4 regions of the Streptomyces sp. NBC_00203 genome follow, and region 4 is predicted to be linked to each of the others. Evidence: riboswitches for the same ligand, from Rfam matches in the RefSeq annotation. Region 4 holds a riboswitch; each other region holds the start of a gene.
What was found. Region 4 has a riboswitch for cobalamin ahead of OG975_RS14480 (prenyltransferase/squalene oxidase repeat-containing protein). Riboswitches for the same ligand answer to the same signal wherever they lie in the genome.
Positions count from the first base shown of each region.

Region 1: another riboswitch for cobalamin. It lies ahead of OG975_RS04570 (CbtB-domain containing protein); the one in region 4 lies ahead of OG975_RS14480 (prenyltransferase/squalene oxidase repeat-containing protein).
Region 2: another riboswitch for cobalamin. It lies ahead of OG975_RS17040 (HoxN/HupN/NixA family nickel/cobalt transporter); the one in region 4 lies ahead of OG975_RS14480 (prenyltransferase/squalene oxidase repeat-containing protein).
Region 3: another riboswitch for cobalamin. It lies ahead of OG975_RS11065 (cobalamin biosynthesis protein); the one in region 4 lies ahead of OG975_RS14480 (prenyltransferase/squalene oxidase repeat-containing protein).

Region 1 is NZ_CP108126.1:943,608-949,215, reverse strand. It holds gene OG975_RS04580 (nuclear transport factor 2 family protein) at 82-474, shown strand; gene OG975_RS04575 (histidine phosphatase family protein) at 503-1,081, opposite strand; cobalamin riboswitch at 1,182-1,346, shown strand; gene OG975_RS04570 (CbtB-domain containing protein) at 1,383-1,604, shown strand; gene OG975_RS04565 (CbtA family protein) at 1,630-2,394, shown strand; gene OG975_RS04560 (TetR/AcrR family transcriptional regulator C-terminal domain-containing protein) at 2,446-3,099, opposite strand; gene OG975_RS04555 (alpha/beta fold hydrolase) at 3,096-4,028, opposite strand; gene OG975_RS04550 (hypothetical protein) at 4,132-4,581, shown strand; gene OG975_RS04545 (multicopper oxidase family protein) at 4,578-5,608, shown strand, end outside.
Region 2 is NZ_CP108126.1:3,779,389-3,784,996, forward strand. It holds gene OG975_RS17020 (single-stranded DNA-binding protein) at 1-230, shown strand, start outside; gene OG975_RS17025 (Cys-Gln thioester bond-forming surface protein) at 511-1,899, shown strand; gene OG975_RS17030 (winged helix-turn-helix domain-containing protein) at 2,071-2,430, opposite strand; gene OG975_RS17035 (hypothetical protein) at 2,425-2,583, shown strand; cobalamin riboswitch at 2,608-2,835, shown strand; gene OG975_RS17040 (HoxN/HupN/NixA family nickel/cobalt transporter) at 2,863-3,966, shown strand; gene OG975_RS17045 (YcnI family protein) at 3,995-4,762, opposite strand; gene OG975_RS17050 (hypothetical protein) at 4,793-5,380, opposite strand; partial or broken gene OG975_RS17055 (NAD(P)-dependent oxidoreductase) at 5,517-5,608, shown strand, end outside.
Region 3 is NZ_CP108126.1:2,391,618-2,397,225, forward strand. It holds gene OG975_RS11050 (lysozyme) at 1-501, shown strand, start outside; gene OG975_RS11055 (anion permease) at 680-1,921, shown strand; gene OG975_RS11060 (hypothetical protein) at 1,942-2,157, shown strand; cobalamin riboswitch at 2,446-2,587, shown strand; gene OG975_RS11065 (cobalamin biosynthesis protein) at 2,706-3,662, shown strand; gene OG975_RS11070 (cobyric acid synthase) at 3,659-5,191, shown strand; gene cobN (cobaltochelatase subunit CobN) at 5,188-5,608, shown strand, end outside.
Region 4 is NZ_CP108126.1:3,181,547-3,187,154, forward strand. It holds gene OG975_RS14470 (PP2C family protein-serine/threonine phosphatase) at 102-1,331, shown strand; gene OG975_RS14475 (phosphotransferase family protein) at 1,425-2,084, opposite strand; cobalamin riboswitch at 2,167-2,317, shown strand; gene OG975_RS14480 (prenyltransferase/squalene oxidase repeat-containing protein) at 2,423-3,673, shown strand; partial or broken gene OG975_RS14485 (SCO2322 family protein) at 3,703-4,385, shown strand; gene OG975_RS14490 (energy-coupling factor transporter transmembrane component T) at 4,402-5,608, shown strand, end outside.

The DNA of each region.
Region 1 (5,608 bases), 2.2 Mb from region 4:
CCCCGAGGCTGGACGCCGCGAACACACGCGATTAATGTCATCCGCACCTAGACAACTGGTTGAGTAGAAGAGGTGGGCGTGATGCATTCCTTCCGCAAGGCCGTGGAGGCCGGAGACTTCGCCGCGATCGAGGAGATGCTGGCCGAGGACGTGGTGTTCACCAGCCCCGTCGCCTTCAAGCCCTACCCGGGCAAGGCCATCACCGCGGCCATCCTGCGCGGCGTCTCCCGTGTCTTCACCGACTTCCGGTACGTACGCGAGATCGCCGGCGCCGACGGCCGGGACCACGCGCTGGTCTTCGAGGCGAAGGTGGGCGACAAGCAGCTCACCGGCTGCGACTTCCTGCACTTCGACGAGGACGGCCGGATCGACGACTTCATGGTCATGGTCCGCCCACTGAAGGCGGCCCAGGCGCTCTCCGAGGCGATGGGGGCGCAGTTCGAGCGGATCTCGCGGGAGGCGGCGGGCGCGTGAGGGACGACGCGCCCTGATGGCGTACGGGTCAGCCCGGCTCCCCGAGCGGGCGTCCCGCGCGAACGTTCCAGCGACCCGCGCGGCCGCTGAACTCCGTGGCGGTCAGCGGTGGCACGTCGACGCGCCAGAAGGCCGACTCCGGCGCCCCCAACACCCGTACCACCAAAGCCCGTACGACCTCCGGCTCCACCACGGCGACGGTTCGCCCGGTGACCTCGGAGGCCGTGTCCAGCCAGCCCGCCACCCGGTCGCAGAACGCCCGCACCGACTCCCCGTCGTGCGGCGCGGATCCGGGATCGGCCAGCCACTGTGCCACCGCCTCCGGCTCCTTCGCGCTCACCTCGTCGAGGGTCGCCCCGCGCCAGCGGCCCACGTCCACCCCCGCCAACTCCGGTGCGTCCTCAGGGGTGTCGAGGCCGAGCGCGCCCGCGGTCTCCCGGCACCGCACGGTGGGGGAGACCCACGGCCGGGCCGCGGCCGGAACACTGCCCGCGGCCGCCCGCGCGAGCCGCAGCCCCGAGGCATCGACCGGACATCCGTCGTCGAAGCGGGCCTCGCGCAGTGCCTCGCTGATCGCCGCTGAGATCAGGATCACTCGGCTCGTCATACACATCCACTTTCCTGTGCGAAACCCTTGTGCGGTACGGGAACCGGCCACGCGGCCGGGCGAGGGGCGCACGCCGTGCTCCTCATGCGCCCTTGGCCGAATCCCCGCCACGCGGTACGGTCTCGTCGATATTGACGACGGTTCGGCGGAAGTCCGGTGGAAATCCGGCACGGTCGCGCCACTGTAAGCCCATCAAGAACCACTCCCGCCAGGGGTGGTGAAGGTCGAGCAAGTCAGACCCGCGGCCGTCGTCCTGTGCACCACCACGATGGGACGCGAGTTCCCCAGGAGGTTCTGCCCCATGGCGCAGTCCGTCGCTCAGCCGACCGTTACCCCCACCGCCGTTCCCGCGAAGCTGCCGATCGGCGCGATCGCCCCCTGGGCGGTCTTCTTCGGCATCCTGATGCTGGTCCTGCTCTACTTCGTCGGCGCCGAACAGGGCGCCACCTCCCTCGTGTCCGGCGAGAACGTGCACGAGTGGGTGCACGACGCCCGCCACCTCCTCGGCTTCCCCTGCCACTGACGCCGAAGAGGAAACGTACGAGCTCATGAATTCCGCAACTGTCAGAAACCTCCTGGTGCGTGGCATGCTCGCGGGTCTCGCCGCGGGCCTGCTCGCCCTGGTCGTCGCCTACTTCCTGGGTGAGCCGCGCGTGGACTCGGCGATCGCCTACGAGGAGGCGCACTCGCACGAGCACGGCATGGAGATCGTCTCCCGCACGATGCAGTCCACCGGCGGTCTGGCCACCGGTGTCCTCGTCTACGGGGTCTCGTTCGGCGGGATCGCCGCCCTCGCGTACTGCTTCGCGCTGGGCCGGATCGGCCGGTTCGGGCCGCGCGCCAGCGCGCTCCTGCTGTCGGCGGCGGGCCTGCTCGCCGTCTACGTCGTGCCGTTCCTGAAGTACCCGGCCAACCCGCCGTCCGTCGGCGACCCCGACACCATCGGCAGGCGCACGACCCTGTACTTCCTGATGATGGTGCTCAGCGTGCTGCTCGCCGTCGCCACGGTCATCCTGGGCAAGCGCCTCGCGCCGCGCCTGGGCAACTGGAACGCGACGCTCGCGGCGGGCGCGTTCTTCGTCCTCGCCATCGGCCTCGCGTACGCGTTCCTGCCGGCCGTCAACGAGGTCCCGAAGGACTTCTCCGCCAGCCTGCTCTGGCAGTTCCGCCTCGCGGCCCTGGCCATCCAGCTGACCCTGTGGACCGCCTTCGGTCTCGTCTTCGGGGTGCTGGCGGAGCGGGTACTGGCTCCACGACCGGCCACCGTGCGGGAGAAGGAGCCCGCCGCGGAGGCAACTCCCGTCGCTCACTGAGTGGTTGAAGAAGGGCGGTCCCGGTCCTCGGCCTGGGGCCGCCCTTCTCGTTCAGATCAGCCGCTCGAAGCCGTCCAGCATCGCCGTGAGGCCGACGTCGAAGTGTTCGTCGATCTCCGTGTCGTCGGCCGCGCGGGCGAGGACGTTGTACGCGGGCGACTCGGGCGCGGGCTTCTTGCTGCGGCTCTGCGAACCGAGCCGCACCACCGCCAGGCTCAGCGCGTGCCCGATGGTGAACTCGCGCAGACAGCGAGCGATCTGCAGGGCGTGGGTCGGGGTGAAGCCCCTGGCCTGAAGCAGCTCGATGATCCGTACGCCCGTGTCGATCGACGCACGCGAGCGCACCGGACGGGTCGCGAAGACCGAGACCGCCTGCGGATGGCGGAGCAGCGTGTCGCGCAGCCGCAGGCAGTACTGCTCGGCGACCGCCCGCCAAGTGCCGTCCCAGGGCAGCGAGTCGACGTCGAGCTCGTCGAAGAGCGCCTCCGCGATGCCGTCGAACAGCTCCTCCTGGTCCCGGAAATAGCGGTACACCGCCATCGGGTCGACCCCGAGCCCCGCGCCGAGCTTGCGCATCGAGAAGTTGCCGAGGCCGTTGGCGTCGATCAGGGCCAGTGCGGCGGCGGCGATGTACGTCCGGTTCAGCGCCGGTCTGACGCGCGGGGACGGCCGTGTGTCCGCCGCGCTGCCCTTGTCGGTCTTCATGAGGAGAGTTGGTCCAGAATCGTGGTCAGCCGCTGGGTGAATTCCTCCGGAAGCTGCTGGTAGACCGTGTGGCCTCCGGGGAACTCCTCGCATGCTACGCCGAGCAGTTCGCCGAGGACGTGAGCGGGACGGTAGTAGGGGCGCCCTTCGCTGTCGCGGCCCGTGGCGAGGCGCCAGGGGATACCGGCGTTCCGCAGAGCCTGGAGATCGGGCTGGTACGCGAAGCAGAACTCGGGCAGCTCCCGCTCGATCAGCAGGGCGGAGTTGCCCAGGATGCGGGACATGGTGTCCGGCTCGCGTCCGGTGACGCGGCGCACGGAGCCGCCGGTGGCCAGCAGGAAGCGCGAGGTCGCGGCGATCACCGCCTGGCCCCGCGGGGACACGAACATCCGTGGCGGCTCGGGCATCGTCATCGCTCCGAAAGCCGCCGCCGCCCGCAGCGGTCCCTTCTCCCGGCCGAGCCGCTCGATGTCCTCGATGGCCAGGCGTTCGGGGCTGTCCGCGGGCAGCAACTGCACGAGCGGCGGCTCGTGCGCGACCGCGCCGAGCAGGCGCTGCGCGTGACGTGCCAGCAGTTCCAGCACGATGATCGCGGCGCTGCTGGTGCCGAAGACATGGGCCCGGTCGATGCCGTAGTGGTCCAGGACCGCGATCACGTCGTCCGCCTGCCGGGCCACGTCCACCGGCGCCGAGGGGTCGGCGAACGGGCTGCGCGAGTTGCCGCGCCGGTCGAAGGTGATCACCGTGAACCGCTCGGCGAGCAGCGGTACGACGTCCTCGTACACACCGGCGTCGCCGCCACCGCCCGGAATCAGCACCAGAGCGGGCCCTCTCCCGACCCGCTCCGTGTGCAGTCGCGCACAGGAAACCAGGACGGTCCCCGTGCGTGCGGCGCCCACTTTTTCACGAGTCGACTCGTGACCGCTCATCTGTGTTCTCATTTCACTTCTGGCCTTGCGATGTGATTGTGTCTACGTCGTAGTTCGAGTCTACGGTGTAGGTACCAATTTTTCGAATGGGGGATTTCCAGTCATGAGCGCGGAAGTCGCGGACGGGAACACCACGTCGCCCACGGCGGACGGACGGGCCCGCAGAAGGCGGGCGTACGGGCGCGTGTACGCGGTGCTGATGTACGTCGTGGCCCTGGCGTACTTCGGACAGGCGGTGCTGGCCGGCCAGTTCATGTCGGGCAGCTACGACGCGCTGCGCTGGCACCAGTACGGGGCGACCTTCACCGACGTACTCCTGTTCTGTTCGCTGGTGACGGCGGCCCTGCTGCGCTGGCACGGCAAGGGAAGACTGTGGCCGTTCCTGGCGGCGCTCACCCTGCTGCTGGCCAATCAGGCCCAGAACGGTGCGGGGGCCGCCCGGCTGCTGTCCCTGCACATTCCACTCGGCGTCGCGATGATCGCGGGCGCGTTCCTGGTCGCCCTGCGGGTACGGCACGCCGGTGAGCCCGCCGACACCGGGACCTCCGCGTGAGCGGGCGCGTCTCCCGGCGCTCCCTGCTGCTGGGCACCGGAGCCGCCGCCCTGACCATCGGCGGATCGGCCGTGCTGGCCTTCGGCTTCCGCGGTACGACATCGACCGGCACCCTGCTGCGCAGCCAGGTCCCGCTGCCCGAGGCGTTCCGGAAGCCGCTGACTGTGCCGCCGGTGCTGAAACCCACCAGCTCGGCCGGCGGCACGGACACGTACGAGATCACCCAGCGCGAGGCGACCGCCGAGATCATCGACGGCCTGCGCACCCCGATCTGGGGGTACGACGGAATCTTCCCCGGCCCGACCCTGGTCACCCGGCGCGGCCGCCGAACCGTCGTACGGCACCGCAACGAACTCCCCGTCCCCACCGTCGTCCATCTGCACGGCGGCAGGAACGCCCAGCGGCACGACGGCTACCCCACCGACCAGATACTGCCGACGAGCGGAGCGCACATGAGCGCGCACCACGGCGGCGGCGATGTCAGCCACGGCACGCGCACCTACGAATACGACACCGACCAGCGCGCGGCCACCCTCTGGTACCACGACCACCGGATGGACTTCACCGGCCCGAGCGTGTGGCGCGGCCTCGCCGGGCTGCACCTGATCACCGACGACGAGGAACGGGCCCTGCCGCTCCCCGACGGCGACCGCGACCTGCCCCTCGTCATCATGGACCGGTCCTTCGCGGCGGACGGCGGCCTGCGCTATCCCAGCGTCGACAAGGACCTGGTCAAGACGCCGGGGGTGACCTCCGGCTACGAGGCGGGCGTCCTCGGCGACGTCGTCCTGGTCAACGGAACTCCCTGGCCGTACAAGGAAGTCGACGCCGTCCGCCACCGGCTGCGCCTGCTCAACGCCTCCAACGCGCGCCGCTACCGGCTGCGCCTCGACCCGGCCCCGGACGGCGTGCACGAGCCGTTCGTGCAGGTGGCCTCCGACGGGGGGCTCCTCGCCCGGCCGCTGACCCATCCGTACCTCGATCTCGCCTCGGCCGAACGGCAGGAGGTCGTCGTCGACTTCTCGCG
Region 2 (5,608 bases), 600 kb from region 4:
TGAAGGTACGCACGGAGACGCGCGACGGCCAGAGCTGGACCTCGGCGGACGTCGACGCGGCGGCGATCGGACACGATCTCTCGCGCGGCACCTCCGCCTTCCGTCGAGCCGCCAAGGGGGACACGGCTCCGGCTCCGGCACCGCAGCCGGAGCCCAGTTGGGAGACGGAACCAGGGGCTCACAGCAAGGCGGCGGTCCAACAGCAGGCCGAGCCGGTGGGAGTGACGTGATGTCAGGGACACGTACGACCTGACCGAACTGCGGCTTATCGATGAATGCGTTGCGAACGGTCCCTGTGTGTTTGTCGATAAGCCCAGCTCACAGCTGTGTGAGCGATAACGATTCCGAGTCGGATCGGTTATCCGATGGAATGACCGGGGAACCTGGTGCGCCGCTTCCTTAGGATGCCGGGCATAGCTCACGTGGCTTCTGATTCTGCTGGCGGGACCGTCCCCCCATGTCAACGGGTCCTGCGCGAAGGGGAATTCTGTGTTTTCTGCGTTCTCTGCGGTGTCCGCGCGCAGCCGAGGGGCCGCCCGCCTCGCCGCCGCGACGTTGGTGTCGGGACTCGTCGCTGCGGTGGCGATCGCCACCGCCGGTACGGCCGTCGCCGACGAGACCCCGCAGAGCCTGGGCGGTGCGACCGCCACCATAGGTGACCTCAAGACATACGGGTCCGCGGTCATCCACGAGAACGGCGAGGACAGCTGGGTGTCCGCGGGGCTGTTCGAGATGTCCGTCGACAACGGCGGCATGTTGCAGACCTACTGCATCGACATCCACAACCCGACACAGCGGGACGCCAAGTACCAGGAGACCCCCTGGAGCGGTACGTCGCTGAACGGCAACAAGAACGCGGGCAGGATCCGCTGGATCCTGCAGAACTCCTACCCGCAGGTGAACGACCTCGCGGCGCTCGCCAAGAAGGCCGGCGTCGGCAGCCTCACCGAGAAGGACGCGGCGGCCGGCACTCAGGTGGCCATCTGGCGGTACTCGGACGGCGCCGACGTGGACGCGGTGGACCCGCAGGCGGAGAAGCTCGCGGACTATCTGCAGAAGAACGCGCGGAATCTGGCGGAGCCCCAGGCCTCGCTGACCCTCGACCCGGCCGCGGTCTCCGGTCACGCCGGCGAGCGGCTCGGCCCCGTCACGGTGCACACCAACGCGGGCAGTGTGACGGTGACGCCGCCCGCGGACTCCGCCGCCAGTGGGGTGAAGATCGTCGACAAGAACGGCAAGGCGATCACCTCCGCCACCGACGGCAGCCGGCTCTACTTCGACGTGCCGAAGGACAGCGCGGACGGTTCGGCCGCGCTGACCGTACAGGCGTCCACGACCGTGCCGGTCGGCCGCGCCTTCACCTCGGAGACCCACAGCCAGACACAGATCCTCGCGGGCTCCAGCGAGTCGACGGTCTCCGCCGCGGCGACCGCCAACTGGGCGGAGAAGGGCGCGATACCGGCCCTGTCCGCCGAGAAGAACTGCACCAAGGGCGGCGTCGACATCACGGCGGCCAACGAGGGCGACGAGGCGTTCACCTTCGAGCTGATGGACGTCGAGCACACCATCGCTGCGGGCAAGTCCCAGACGGTGACCATTCCGCTGCAGGAGGACCAGGCGTACGACTTCACGATCGACGGTCCGAACGGCTTCACCGAGCGGTTCAAGGGCGTCCTCGACTGCAAGACCCAGGGCGGCGCGAACGACATCTCGACCCAGACGGTCAGTGAGCCGAGCCCGGCGACGGTGGGCGGCACCTCCGGCGGGGGCACCGACCTCGCCGAGACCGGCGGCTCCAGCGCGACCCCGGTCATCGCGGGCGTGGCCATCGCCCTGGTCGTGATCGGCGGCGCGGCGGTGTTCTTCGTCCGCAGGAAGAACGCGCCGACGCAGGACTGAGCAACACGGCACCTTGGCAACTCAACAGTGAGTGACCGCACCACGGTGACTCCGTGAGCCCGCGGCCCCGGCCCGCCTCCCAGGCGTTCGGGGCCGCACCCTTGTCCGGATGGCCCTGTCCGGATGCCTTGTCCAGATCCCCTTTTCGATCCCGGTGCGCCCGGGAGCGGCTCAGCCGGCGCCGGACGCGCAGTGTTCGAGCAGTTCGGCGGTCGGACCGTCGGTCACCCGATAGCGCACGACCCGCCCGTCCTTGTCGCCCTCGACCACCCCCGCGGTGCGGAGCAGACGCAGGGCCTGGGACACGGCGGCGTCGTTCATGCCGGTCGCGATTGCGAGGTCGGAGACGGCGAGAGGGCCCGCCCGGTGGAGGGCCAGGAGCAGGGCGAGGCGACGCGGGTCGGCGAGGAGGGAGAAGCGGTCGGCCCAGGTGCGTACGTGCCCGGGCTCACCGATGGCGGCGACGGCGTCGCAGACCCGGTGGCCGTCGATGGTCCGGCGGTCGGCCCGCTCGGCGGGGACGAGATGCATGGGGCCATCTTCGCAGGCGACCCCGGGACGCACGCCGCCGTCTCCCCGCCCGTCTCCGATTCCCATTTTGTCTCCGTCTCCGTCTCCGTCTCCGTGTTCGCCTCGGTCTCCGTCTCGGTCTCCGGAACGGCCAGCGCGAGCAGCCGTATGTGATCTTCAATACCTGCGTAGCTGTGCAGCTTTGCAGGAGACCCCGGCCACGCCTACGGTTGGCGGGCCGTGGTGTTCGGGAAGACCGGTGACGGCCCCTCAGGGGCCCAGACCGGAGCGGCCCTCGCCACTGTGATCGGGGAGTTCCCGTCCCGTGCCGCCTTCGGGTGGCGCCACTGGCCGCGAGGCCGGGAAGGCAGGGCCGGGCGCGTGCACCCGTCAGCCAGGAGACCGGCCGCGGCATCTCACGAAGTGATCCACGAGGTGCTGGAGCGTGACCGCATGACCCTGCCCACGCAGTCGTCCCCATCCGCAGCCGGCTTCCGCTGGCGGCGCGAGGACACCGTGCGGACCGGTGTACTCCTGGCCGTGATCGCGGCGCTGCACGTCGTCGCGTTCGGCATCCTGTTCCTACTCGTGGTGCCGGAGCACTACGAGGTCGGCTCCAAGGCGTTCGGCATCGGCCTGGGCGTCACCGCCTACACCCTGGGCATGCGGCACGCCTTCGACGCGGACCACATCGCCGCGATCGACAACACCACGCGCAAACTGATGGCCGACGGCAAGCGGCCGGTGTCGGTGGGCTTCTGGTTCGCGCTCGGGCACTCCAGTGTGGTGGTCATCCTCGCCGCGCTCATCGCCGGAGGCACCCAGCTGGCCGGGCGGATCATGAACGAGGGGTCCAGTACGCACCAGGTGCTCGGTGTCATGGGTACGACGATCTCCGGGTCGTTCCTCTACCTCATCGCCGCGCTCAACCTCGTCGCGCTCATCGGGATCCTGCGGGTCTTCCGGGCGATGCGGGCCGGTACGTACGACGAGGCCGAGCTCGAACAGCACCTGGATTCCCGGGGGTTCATGAACCGGATCCTCGGCCGCTTCACGAAGTCCATCACGCGGCCCGGGCAGATGTTCCCGCTGGGCTTCCTCTTCGGCCTCGGCTTCGACACCGCCACCGAGGTCACGCTGATGGTGATGGCGGGCAGCGGTGCGGCGGCCGGGCTGCCCTGGTACGCGATCCTCTGCCTGCCGCTGCTGTTCGCGGCGGGGATGAGCCTGTTCGACACGCTGGACGGCACGTTCATGAACTTCGCCTACCAGTGGGCCTTCTCCAACCCGGTACGCAAGGTCTTCTACAACCTCACCATCACTGGCCTGTCCATCGCGGTGGCCTTCTTCATCGGCACGATCGAGCTGGTGGGCGTGCTGCACGACAAGCTCGACCTGCGCGACGCGGTGACCGGCTGGATCGCGGGGCTCGACATGGACAACGTCGGCTACATCATCGTCGGCCTGTTCGTGGTCGTCTGGGCCGCGGCCGTGGCGTACTGGCGGCTGGCCAAGGTCGAGCAGCGGTGGGCAGTCCGCCCCGCCGGCGGGAGTTGAGACCGGCGGGGCGGCAGCCGCGTATCGGCTAGGAGCGGGCGCTACGGCCGCGAGCGAGGGCGAATCCGGCCGCGGCCAGACCGAGGACGCCGACGATCAGTCCGGCGATGCCCAGACCCCGGGCCGTCGAGTCGCTGCTCGACGCCGAGCTCTTGGCCGCGGCAGCCGGAGACGAGCCCGAACGGGACGCCGTACCCGAGCCCGACGACGAGTCCGAGGTGGAAGCCTCGTCGGAACCGTCCTCCCCCGCATCCTTGGCGGTAAGCGTGAGCACCGGCGCCGGGTTCTCCGGCTCCTCGCCGCCCTTCGGCGTCTCCTCGATCCAGCGGGCGACATTGCCGTCCGAGTAGGTCTGCAGCGTCTTGAAGCTCAACTCGTCGGTGTTGTCCGGGAGCTGACCGAAGGCGACGTCGAAGTCCTGGTACTCGCCGTGGCGGATCCTGCCGCCGGTCCAGGTGATCTCGGAGACGGCGTCGGTGATGGTGCCGTCGTCCGTCTTGATGGGCGTCTTGAGCTTGGTGGTCGTCACCTTCGCGGTCCAGCCCGCCTGGGGCGTGACCAGGACGCCCAGGACCGGATGGTCGGTGGGCAGGAAGACCTGCACCTTGGTGGTGCTGGCGGTGTCCTCCTCGTTGGGGACGCGGAAGGTCAGGACTCCGTCCGTGGCGCCCTTGGCGTAGCTCTCGGGGTGGACCGTCACATGCGCGAAGGCCGCGCCCGCGGCGGTCAGGACTCCGACCGTGGTGAGGGCGGCGACAAGGCCGGCTCGGCGCAGGGTGGTGCGGATCGGGGACATCAGGGGAACTCCGTACGAGTGTGGATGCGGTCAGGGCATGGAGGCGAGCCCTGCCGGCGGTCCCCGACGGGAGACGGCGTGCCGCAGCAACAGCTGCCGAAGTGGCCGCGGCGCCACGTGATTCCGGGATACGACGTCCCGGCGGGCCCGTGTGTGAGACGGTCCCGTCCGTACCCGCCACCACGCCGCGAGCCCCGGTACGAGTGCCACGGCCCGCCGCAGCAGGGACCACAGCGCGGCTTCGCCGCGCCGCAGCCACCAGGTCGCGAGCAGGGCGGCGGCCACATGCGCGGCCGTGGCGTGGGGCGTCAGGGCGTGGGTGTGCGCGCCGGTCATGTGCGCCCCGTGCATGTTCATCGCCATGCGCGGCCGAGCGGCCTCGAACCCGAGGTGGAGTCCGGCCTGTGCGGCCAGCATTCCGCCGCCGATCCCGAGCAGCGACCGCTCCCGGCCGCCCAGCAGACAGCCGGCCGCGAAGACGGCGAGCAATCCAGCGCCGTCCGCCCAGAGCGGCGGTGCCTCCCCCGTCGCCAGCCCGTGCCCCCCGCCGGCCAGCAGCACGCACAGCACGGCGAACACCGCCGCGCGCAAGCTCCGTACTGCCAGGGACGCACTCATGGAGCCCAGATACTGCCACGGCGAGCGAGCGGGCGTCGCGGCTTCCGGAGCAGCCGCCTCCTCCCGGGTGGCGCGGGCGGCCCAGGGGGCGTTGCCGTCGCTCGGGTAAGGTCCGGTTGCCCCTGGGGGACCTGACATGCGACTTCGCTGTGCCGTGCTGAACGACTTTCAGGGCGTCGCGACCGAGATCGCAGACTGGTCGCCGGTCGCGGGCGAGGGGGAGGTCAT
Region 3 (5,608 bases), 790 kb from region 4:
CAGCAGTACAACGGCGCACGCAACGCGGGCATCCTCCGCGGCGCCTACCACTTCGCGGTGCCGAACAAGTCGTCCGGCGCCACCCAGGCCGCGTACTTCGTGCGCAACGGCGGCGCCTGGAGCGCGGACGGCTGGACGCTGCCGCCCGCGCTGGACATCGAGTACAACCCGTACAGCTCGCACAAGTGCTACGGCCTGAGCAAGGCCAAGATGGTGAGCTGGATCAAGGCGTTCAGCGACGAGATCAAGCGGGAGACCGGCCGCCGTCCGGTGATCTACACGACCACGCACTGGTGGAACACCTGCACCGGCAACAGTCGCGCCTTCGCCGCGAACCACGCCCTGTGGCTCGCCCGCTACGACTCGGCGGACGCGGGCGCACTGCCCGCCGGCTGGTCGTACTGGACCTTCTGGCAGTACGACAACAGCGGCAGCCTGCCGGGTGACCAAAATCTCTTCAACGGATCCATGACTCAGCTCAAGAAGCTCGCGCGGGGCTAGAAACGGCCCTCGGAGCCCGATATTCCGCCTTCGTTCGAGCCGGCCGACCGCCCCTTCGACACAAACGGAGGGGCGGTCCACCCTTTGAGACACCCCATCGCCCGCCCCAGTTCATCTTCCGTTCACCCAGGTTGCCTACGGTCCACATGCCACTGACGTCAAACAGAAGCCTGGGTAAATGGAACACATCACGCTCCTCCTCGGAATCGTGATCGTCACCGCTCTCGTGTTCGATTTCACGAACGGTTTCCACGACACCGCCAACGCGATGGCCACCACCATCTCGACCGGCGCGCTCAAGCCCAAGGTCGCGGTGGCCATGTCCGCCGTGCTCAACCTTGTCGGCGCCTTCCTCTCGGTGGAGGTCGCCAACACGATCTCCAAAGGCCTCGTCGACGAATCCGGCATCCAGCCCGAAGTGATCTTCGCGGCGCTTGTCGGTGCCATCCTCTGGAATCTGCTGACGTGGCTCGTCGGCCTCCCGTCCAGCTCCTCGCACGCCCTCATGGGCGGCCTGGTCGGCGCCACCATCGCCTCCGCCGGCACCGGCGCGGTGCACGGGGACGTCCTGGTCGGCAAGGTGCTGCTGCCCGCCGTCGCGGCCCCCATAGTCGCGGGCATAGCCGCGATGCTCGCCACGCGGCTGTCGTACAGGCTCAGCAAGAACGCCGACACCAAGGCCACCGCGAAGGGCTACCGCGCCGGCCAGATCGCCTCCGCCGGCCTGGTCTCGCTGGCCCACGGCACCAACGACGCCCAGAAGACGATGGGCATCATCACCCTGGCCCTGATCGCCGGTGGCGCCATCGCCCCCGACGCCGATCCGCCGGTCTGGGTGATCCTCTCCGCCGGTCTCGCCATCGCGCTCGGCACCTACCTGGGCGGCTGGCGCATCATCCGCACGATGGGCAAGGGCCTGACCGACCTCCAGCCGCAGCAGGGCTTCGCCGCCCAGACCAGCGCGGCCACGGTCATCCTGGCCTCCTCCCACATCGGCTTCTCCCTCTCCACCACGCACTCGGTCTCCGGTTCCGTGATGGGCGCCGGCCTCGGCCGCAAGGGCGGCGTGGTCCGCTGGTCCACCGCCACCCGGATGTTCATCGCCTGGGGTCTGACGCTGCCGGCCGCCGCGCTGGTCGGCGCGGGCGCCGAGTGGGTCACCGGCCTCGGCGACTGGGGCACCGCGCTCGTCGCCGTCTTCCTGGTCGCCTCCAGCGCCGCGATCTGGCGGATCTCGCGCCGCGAGGTGGTCGACGCCACCAACGTCAACGAGACCGAGGAGCCCGCCGGTGTGGTGACCACGGCCATCGCCGCCGTGACCCCGCCGCCGGCCGGCAGCCTCACCGATGACCTCACGGCCACCATTCCGGCTCCCGCCGAGACCGCGGCGAACCCGTCGGCTCCGTCGGCCATGGCCTGAGACCCAAAGGAAGAAACAGCATGAACATCGACTGGGCAGCCCTCGGGTCCGTCATCGGAGTGAGCCTCGGAGTGACCGTGGCCCTCGTCGGCCTCTTCACCCTCGGCGTCGTCGGCCTCTCCAAGAAGGAGTCGGCCCAGGGCGGTTCGGCCGCCGCGGCGGCCACGGGCGCGTACGTCTGCTTCGCGGCCTGCGCCGCGGCGGTGGCGTACGGCATCTCCCTGATCATCGCCTGAAGCATCCGGCCGATCGTGGTCCGAGCACCGCACGTTCCTCTCTGAGGACCGCACGACCCTTGCCGCCCTGCTCATCGGTCACCTTTCCTGGTGACGGTGAGCGGGGCGGTTCTTTTTCCGCGTCGGCGGACATTTCGGATGCCTACACTCCGTGATCATCAGCGCATCCGTGGACTGCCGCTCCCCACAGGGGAATTCGGCACAAGTCGGTCTCGGCGGGCAGGCCGGGGTGGTGGCGGTGTGGGTCTCAGCACACTCCCCCGTCGCAGGTCAACAGCAAGTTGACGGGTCTTCCAACCCCGTGGTGGACTGCCCGAGCCAAGTACGGCGGCATGAGAGGAAGCCGGTGTGAGTCCGGCGCGGTCCCGCCACTGTCACCGGGGAAGAAAGTCCCCGGGAGCCAGGAACTCTCACCGCCGGTCTCGTCGAACCAGGGCGTGGACACCCTGAGTGAGGACATATCGCCATGCGCGGCTGCCCAAGTGCCCTGCCAACGACGCGAGTGATGCGAACGACGGTCGTGCCCGACCCGACGGTCGGCTGAACCGATGCGTGCCGATCGCGTCTTCGCGTACGGCGCCACCGCCGGCCTCCTCGGCGACCTGCTGCTCGGCGACCCTCGCCGGGGGCATCCGGTCGCCGCGTTCGGGCGGGCCGCGGGAGCCGTGGAGCGGGTGTTGTGGCGGGACCACCGCGGGTGGGGCGCGCTGCACACCGCCGTGTGCGTGGGCGGTGCCGCAGGGCTGGCGGCGCTCGCGAGCCATTCCGTACGTTCCTCTCGTACCGCCTCCATCGCGCTGACCGCCGCCGCCACTTGGGCCGTCGTCGGGGGGACCTCCCTCGGGCGCGAGGCCCGCGCGATCGGCGACGCGCTCGCGGCCGGCGATGTCGAGGTGGCCCGGGAGCGGCTGCCCCATCTGTGCGGGCGGGATCCCCAGGCGCTGGACGCCCACGGGATCGCTCGGGCCGTCGTCGAGTCCGTCGCCGAGAACACCTCCGACGCGGTGGTGGGGGCGCTGGTGTGGGGCGCTGTGGGCGGCGTACCCGGGCTTGTCGCCTTCCGTGCCGTGAACACGCTCGACGCCATGGTCGGGCACAAGTCCCCCAAGTACCGGCGGTACGGGTGGGCTTCCGCACGCCTGGACGATGTGGCCGGGTGGCCGGGGGCCCGGCTGACCGCCGTGCTCGCGAGCGCGGCCGGAAGTGATCCGCGGGGTGCCGTACGCGCCTGGCGTGCCGACGCCCGTAAGCATCCGAGCCCCAACGCCGGGCCTGTGGAGGCCTCGTTCGCGGGGGCGCTCGGGGTGCGGCTCGGCGGGACTCTCGCGTACGGGGGGCGGGTCGAGCACCGGCCCGTACTCAACGGCACCGGGCGCGCCGTCCAAGTCGACGACATCGAGCGGGCCGTACGGCTGTCGCGGCGTGTGAGCTGGCTCGCCCTCGGCGTGAGTGCCGCCGGGCGACTGCTCTCCCAGAGACTTCTCGCGAAGGGGCGTACCTCATGAGTGGCGGAGCGAGCGGCGGAACGGGCGGCGGACTCCTCGTCGCCGGGACCACCTCCGACGCCGGCAAGAGCGTCGTCACCGCCGGGATCTGCCGGTGGCTGGTGCGGCAGGGCGTCAAGGTCGCGCCCTTCAAGGCGCAGAACATGTCGCTGAACTCGTTCGTGACGCGCGAGGGCGCCGAGATCGGGCGCGCGCAGGCCATGCAGGCGCAGGCCGCGCGCGTCGAGCCCACCGCGCTGATGAATCCCGTGCTGCTCAAGCCGGGGAGCGACCGCAGCAGTCAGGTCGTCCTCATGGGCAAGCCCGTGGGTGAGATGACCGCGCGCGGCTATCACGGCGGGCGCCAGGAGGCCCTTCTGGGGACCGTGCTGGACTGCCTCGCCGAGTTGCGGGGCACGTATGACGCGGTGATCTGTGAGGGGGCCGGGAGTCCTGCCGAGATCAATCTGCGGCGGACGGACATCGTGAACATGGGGATCGCGCGCAACGCGCGGCTGCCCGTGCTCGTCGTCGGCGACATCGACCGCGGGGGCGTGTTCGCCTCGTTCTTCGGGACGGTCGCGCTGCTGTCGCGCGAGGACCAGGAGTTCGTCGCCGGGTTCCTCGTCAACAAGTTCAGGGGGGATGTCTCCCTGCTGGAGCCGGGGCTCGACATGCTCCACGGTCTCACCGGGCGGCGCTCCTACGGCGTCCTCCCCTTCCAGCACGGTCTCGGCATCGACGAGGAGGACGGGCTGCGCGTCTCGCTGCGGGGTGCCGTGCGGGAGTCCGTCGTGGCGGAACCCGTCGGCGCGGACGTCCTGCGGGTCGCCGTCTGCGCGGTCCCCCTGATGTCCAACTTCACGGACGTGGACGCGCTGGCCGCCGAGCCGGGTGTCGTCGTGCGGTTCGTGGACCGGGCCGAGGAGCTGGCCGACGCCGACCTCGTCGTCGTACCGGGGACCCGGGGGACGGTGAAGGCGCTGGAGTGGCTGCGGGAGCGCGGACTCGCGGACGCGATCGCACGACGGGCCGCCGAGGGGCGGCCCGTGCTGGGCATCTGCGGTGGCTTCCAGGTCCTCGGCGAGCACATCGAGGACGAGGTCGAGTCGCGCGCCGGTCAGGTCGACGGGCTCGGACTCCTCCCCGTACGCGTGCGGTTCGCGCGCGAGAAGACCCTCACCCGGCCGGTCGGCGAGGCGCTCAGCGAGTACGTCGAGGGGTACGAGATCCATCATGGTGTCGCCGACGTCAACGGCGGCGAACCCTTCTTGGACGGGTGCCGGGTCGGCGCCGTCTGGGGCACGCACTGGCACGGCTCGCTGGAGTCGGACGGGTTCCGGCGTGCCTTTCTGCGCGAGGTGGCGGCCGCCGCGGGCCGCCGTTTCGTGCCGGCCGCCGACACGTCGTTCGCGGCGCTGCGCGAGGAGCAGCTGGACCGGCTCGGCGATCTGATCGAGGAACACGCGGACACGGACGCGCTCTGGCGGCTCATCGAGTCGGGCGCGCCATCAGGACTGCCTTTCATTCCACCGGGAGCGCCCGCATGAGCACAGTGTTGTTGTTGTCGACCGCCGACACGGATCTGCTGGCGGCCCGTGCCTCCGGCGCCCCGTACCGGATCGGCAATCCGACCCGGGTGGATGTCACGGCCGAGCTGCCCGCGCTCGTCGAGGGTGCGGACATCGCCGTCGTACGGCTGCTGGGCGGCAAGCGTGCCTGGGAGGACGGGCTCGCCTTCCTCAAGGCGTCCGGCGTCCCGACCGTGCTGCTGGGCGGAGAGGCCGTCCCGGACGCCGAGTTGATGGCCGAGTCGTCGGTGCCCGCGGGTGTGGTGGCCGAGGCGCTGCGGTATCTCGTCGAGGGCGGCCCGGAGAACCTGACCGAGCTGGCCCGCTTCCTCTCCGACACCGTGCTGCTGACGGGTGAGGGCTTCGAGGAGCCGCACAAGATGGCGGAGTACGGCG
Region 4 (5,608 bases):
GCACCTTTCGACGAGATGCGATCAACTCCCTGTTGGTGACGGTGGGGAGGGCGAAATTCGGAGATTGTCGGGTGATGGGCGAGAGGGAGCAGGGGGAACGGATGGCCGCCAGGGGCGGAGGCGGTGACGGTGGGAGCGACCCGACGGCGGGCAGCCGTGGGAATGACCTGATCGCGAGCAGCCGCGGGGACGATCCGACCGCGAGCAGCCGCGAGGGCGACCTGACCGCGAGCAGCCGCGGAGACAACCTGACCGCGGGTGCCGGGAGGCAGGTGCGGTGGCCGGTGCCGGCGCTGCCTGTGCTGGTGCTGGTGCCGCTGGTGGCCTGTCTGGCGATCGCTGTGCCGGATCTGCTCTTCGACCGGGTGCCGCCGCTCATCATGCTGCTGCTCATCGGCCCGCTGCTGGCCTGCGTCAGGCTGGGCGTCCGGCACACCGTCCTGGTCTGCTGCTGGTCCGCGGTACTGGGCCTCGCGATGGGGCTCGGTGACGGCACCGTGCGGACCTTCGCGTTCGGCGTCCACTGGAGCGGGCTACTGCTGGGCTGCGCGCTCACCGTGTACGCGGCCCGGCAGCGCGAGCGGCTCGTCGCGGCACTCGCCCAGGCCCGCGAGGTCGCCCGGATCACCCAGGAGGCGATCCTGCGGCCCATCTCCCGCACCCTGGGCGGCACTCAGGTGTCCACCCGCTACCACTGCGCCGCCCGCGAGTCGACGGTCGGCGGCGACCTGTACGACGTGGCGGTGACACCGTACGGGCTGCGCGTGCTCGTCGGCGACGTACGCGGTCACGGCCTCGACGCCCTCCGGCTGACCGCCGACACCATCGCCGGCTTCCGCGAACTCGCCTACACGGCACCCGACTTGACGACCCTCGTCGGCAGTCTCGACGCTCGCCTCACCCCGGAGCTGGGCCCCGAGGACTTCGTCACCGCCGTGCTCGCCGAGTTCGCGCCCGGCGAGGTCCGGCTGGTCAACTGCGGCCACCCGGCACCACTGCGCTCCGGCCACCGCATCGAACTCCTCGAACCCCTGGTTCCCACGCCCCCGTTGGGACTGCGCCCCGTCCCGCGCCAGTACCGCGTACGACTCCAGCCCGGCGACCGGCTCCTCCTCTACACCGACGGCCTGACCGAGGCCCGCGACCCGGAGGGCGCCCCCTTCCCCCTCCTCGGCGAGGCCGCGCTCGCCCTGCGCGAACCCCTCCCCGACGAGGCCCTGCACGCCCTGTACACCCGCCTGATCAACCACACCGGCACAGCACTCGCCGACGACCTCGCCCTGGTCCTGTGCCAGCCGGTGGAGACGACCGTGCCGGTACGCGTGCCGTGAAGCACAGCTCTGCTCTGCTCTGCTCTGATCTGCTCTGCTCCTGCTCCTGCTCCTGCTCCTGCTCCTGCTCCTGCTCCGTGAAGCCGAAGCAGCCTAGGAGTGCAGCAGCGTACGGATCAGTTCCTCGGCGTCGCCCAGGAGTTGGACCTCGCGCACGCTCATGGTCGGATTGACGGCGCGCCGGGCCCTCGCCTCCGCCAGCCCGTCCTCCGTCATGTACGCCGCGTTGCCGTCGAGCATCGCGGCGAGCGTCTCGTGCGCCACCTCCGCGTGTGGCTCGTCCCCGACGGCCACCTGGGCGAGGATCACGGCGGACGTACCCCAGTCCAGGCCGGGCGGGCCCTCCTCGGCGTTGGCCCAGTCGATGACCTTCGGGCCGTCCGGGGTGAGCATCACGTTGTCGGGGTGCAGGTCCAGGTGCAGGACGCGGACGGCGGGGTCGGCGGAGACCCGGGCGGGCACGGCGTGCAGGGTGCGCAGCAGCCGGGCGAGGGTGAGGCCGGCCTCCTCGGCGGAGAACAGTCCCGCGCCGAACGCCTCCAGCATGGTCGGCCCGGACAGCCGCTCCATCACCAGGTCGGTCCGGGTCGCCGCCCGCACGCCCGGCACCGGATAGCCGTGCCCTCGTACGTGTTCCATGACCGCGGCCTCGGCGGTGGCGTCGCCCCATCCTTCGCGGTCCCGGCGCAGGACCCACGCCTCGTCGATCTCGTAGACGTCCGCGGAACGCCCCGAGCCGAGCAGTTTCCCCATACGTCCCGCTCCCCGCCCTGTTCCCCGCCCTGTTCGCATGCGCCGAACCTAGCCGTACGCACACCCGGCCTCACAGGCGGCTCTCAGGGGCTTCCCTACGGGCCGGTAGAGTGAGCGCGTCGTCATCACACCCGTACGGGGGGAAGCCGGTGCAAATCCGGCGCTGACCCGCAACCGTGAATCACCTGCCAGGTGGTGAGCCGGATCGCCTCGCCCGGGACGTGACCGGCTCGTGCCGTCGGCAGCCCGCCGACGGCCGGCACCGTCGAGGTATACGGAGCCGGAGCCGCTCGGGCCAAGTCTGCGCCCGGTGCTGCCCGGCTCCCCAGGGGAGAGTCATGATTGTTCGCCGCAGCGCCGCGGTACTGGCCGCCACCGCCGTGATCGGCACGGCCTTCGCACCGGCCGCCCTCGCGGCGGACTCGTCCCCGTCCCCCTCCGCGTCCCAGGCGATCCCGTCGGGCCTGTACGGCTCCACCGACCCCACCTACGACGGTGTCTGGCGGCAGTCACTCGCGCTGCTCGCCCAGGACACCGTGGGCGTCAAGCCCGCGGCGAAGGCCGTCGACTGGCTGACCGGGCAGCAGTGTGCGAGCGGGGCGTTCGCGCCGTACCGCGCCGACGCGACCGCGAAGTGCGACGCCAAGACGATGGTCGACACGAACAACACGGCCGCCGCCGTGCAGGCCCTGGCCGCACTCGGCGGGCACGACACCGAGACGGGCAAGGCCGTGGCATGGCTGAAGTCCGTGCAGAACAAGGACGGCGGCTGGGGGTACGTCGCGGGCGGGGCCAGCGACGCCAACTCGACGTCCGTGGTGATCGGCGCGCTCGCGGCGGCCGGGGAGAAGCCCGCGAACGTCTCCCAGGGCGGCAAGTCGCCGTACGACGCACTCGTGACGCTGTCCATCGCGTGCGAGGGCGAGGGCAGCGGCGGCGGGTTCGCGTTCCAGCCCGACAAGAAGGGCAAGCTGGCGGCGAACGCGGACGCCACGGCGGCCGCGGTCCTCGGCTCCCTCGGCAAGGGGTTCGTGACGACGCACGGGAAGACCTCGACGTCCGGTTATGTGTGCGGCGCCACGGAGAAGCTCACGCCGGCGGAGGCTGCCCGCAACGGCGCCTCCTACCTCTCCAACGCCCTCAACGGCACCCCGTACCTGAAGTCGGCGATGCCCGGCGCCAAGGACCAGCCCGACTACGGAAACACCGCCGACGCGGTCGTCGCGCTCGCCTCCGACGGCTGGACCGAGGACACCCAGAAGCCCCTCGCCTGGCTGGAGAAGAACTACGGCGCCTGGGCGGCGAAGGCCGGACCGGCCGCGTACGCCCAGCTGATCTTCGCCGCCCACGCCACCGGCACCGACCCGCGCGACTTCGGCGGCGCGGACCTCGTCAAGCAGCTCGGCGCGACCGGTCCGGCGACGGACGCGTCCGACCACTCGGCCGCCGCGAGCGACGAGAAGAAGGACGAGAAGAAGAAGGACGACGACAAGGGACTCGGCGTCTGGTGGATCGTCGGCGTCGGTCTCGTCGCGGGCATCGGCATCGGCTTCCTGATCAGCGGCCGCAACAAGAAGCAGCAGCTGTGATACGCCGCCGTCGGACGCCCGCGCCGGCCCTGGCTCCGAGTCGTGCCGTGACCCTGAGTCTTGCCTTGGCCCTGCTGCTCCTCGTACTCGGCGGGGCGGGGCAGGCCCAGGCGGTCGGCTACCGCTACTGGTCCTTCTGGGACCTGACCGGCGGGAAGTGGACGTACGCCACCCAGGGCCCGTCCACCGCGCGGCCGTCCGACGGCGACGTCGAGGGCTTCCGCTTCGCGATCAGCGAGGACTCCCAGCACGCCGTACAGCCGCGCGGAAACCGGGACTTCGCCTCGATCTGCGCCAAGACGCCCGCCCAGCAGGGCAAGAAGCGCGTGGCCCTGGTCATCGACTTCGGTACGCCCACGGACGCACCGTCCGGCGAAACCCCGCCCACCCCGCGCACGGCCTGCGCGAGCGTCCCCTCGGACGCCCGCGCACGGCCTGCGCGAGCGTCCCCTCGGACGCGACCACGGCCGAAGCCCTGGCCTCGGTCGCGAAGCCCCTCCGCTACGACACCAACGCCCTCCTGTGCGCCATTGCCGGCTACCCCCAGACAGGCTGCGGCGACCAGGTGACCAAGCCGACGAATGCCACCGCCCACCCCCACCAGACCAAGCCGGCCCACCACGGCCCATCAGTAGGCCTGCTGGCAGGTGCGGCGGCGGTAGCCCTCCTGGGCGCCGCAGCAATCTGGCAGGCCCGCCGCAACCGGCGCTGAGGCAGGGGTGACCCCAATGACACCGGCCGACCCCGACCGCCCAGCCTTGACGCCGACGCCGACGCCGCCTCCCGCTGCTGCTGTGGGCAATCGTCCCGCAGGGCGGGACGGGTGGGCACAGCCACCAACGCCGGGTGCCGTCCCAGCCCAACGCCCACCGCACCGCCGCACCCGCACCCGCACCCGCACCCGCACGCCGGAGGCAACCCGCACCAACTCCCTCCACCCCGGCGCCTGGTGGATCTGGGCCCTGGGCCTGGGAACAGCCGCCTCCCGCACCACGAACCCCCTCCTCCTAGCCCTCCTCATCGGCGTAGCCGGCTACGTGGTGGCCGCCCGCCGGACCACCGCCCCCTGGGCCCACTCCTACACCGCCTTCGTGAAACTCGGCGTCACCGTCCTGGCCATCCGCCTGGCCTTCGCCGTCTTCCTCGGCTCCCCAATCCCCGGCACCCACGTCATCGTCACGCTCCCGGAAGCCCCTCTCCCCCACTGGGCCCAAGGCATCCGCATCGGCAGCCGCGTCACCGCCGAAGGCCTCGTCTTCGCTCTGTACGACGGCCTGAAACTGGCCACGCTCCTGATCTGCGTAGGCGCGGCGAACGCCCTCGCCAACCCGGCCCGTCTGCTGAAGTCACTCCCCGGCGCGCTGTACGAGGCAGGCGTGGCGGTGGTCGTCGCGCTGACCTTCGCCCCGAACCTGATCGCGGACGTCCAGCGCCTGCGTGCCGCACGGCGCCTGCGCGGCCGCCCGGACAAGGGCCTGCGCGGCCTGCTGCACGTCGGACTCCCGGTCCTGGAGGGCGCGTTGGAGCGCTCGGTCGCCCTCGCGGCGGCGATGGACGCGCGCGGCTACGGCCGCACGGCCGAGGTCCTGCCCACCGTCCGCCGCACCACCGCCGTACTGACGCTGGGCGGCCTGCTCGGCGTCTGCGCGGGCACGTACGGACTGCTGACCGAGGAGGGCGGCAGCTACGGCCTGCCCGTGCTGCTGGCCGGGCTGGCCGCGGCGCTCGGCGGCCTGTGGCTCGGCGGCCGGCGCTCACTGCGGACGCGGTACCGCCCGGACGCGTGGGGCGCACGGGCCTGGCTGGTGGCGGGCTCGGGCGTGGCCGTGGCGTCGCTGATGGTGGCCGCCGCCTCGTACGACCCCGTCGCGCTGCGCCCCGGCGTCGTCCCGCTCGTGGCCCCCACCCTCCCGCTCTGGCCCGCGGCGGCGATCC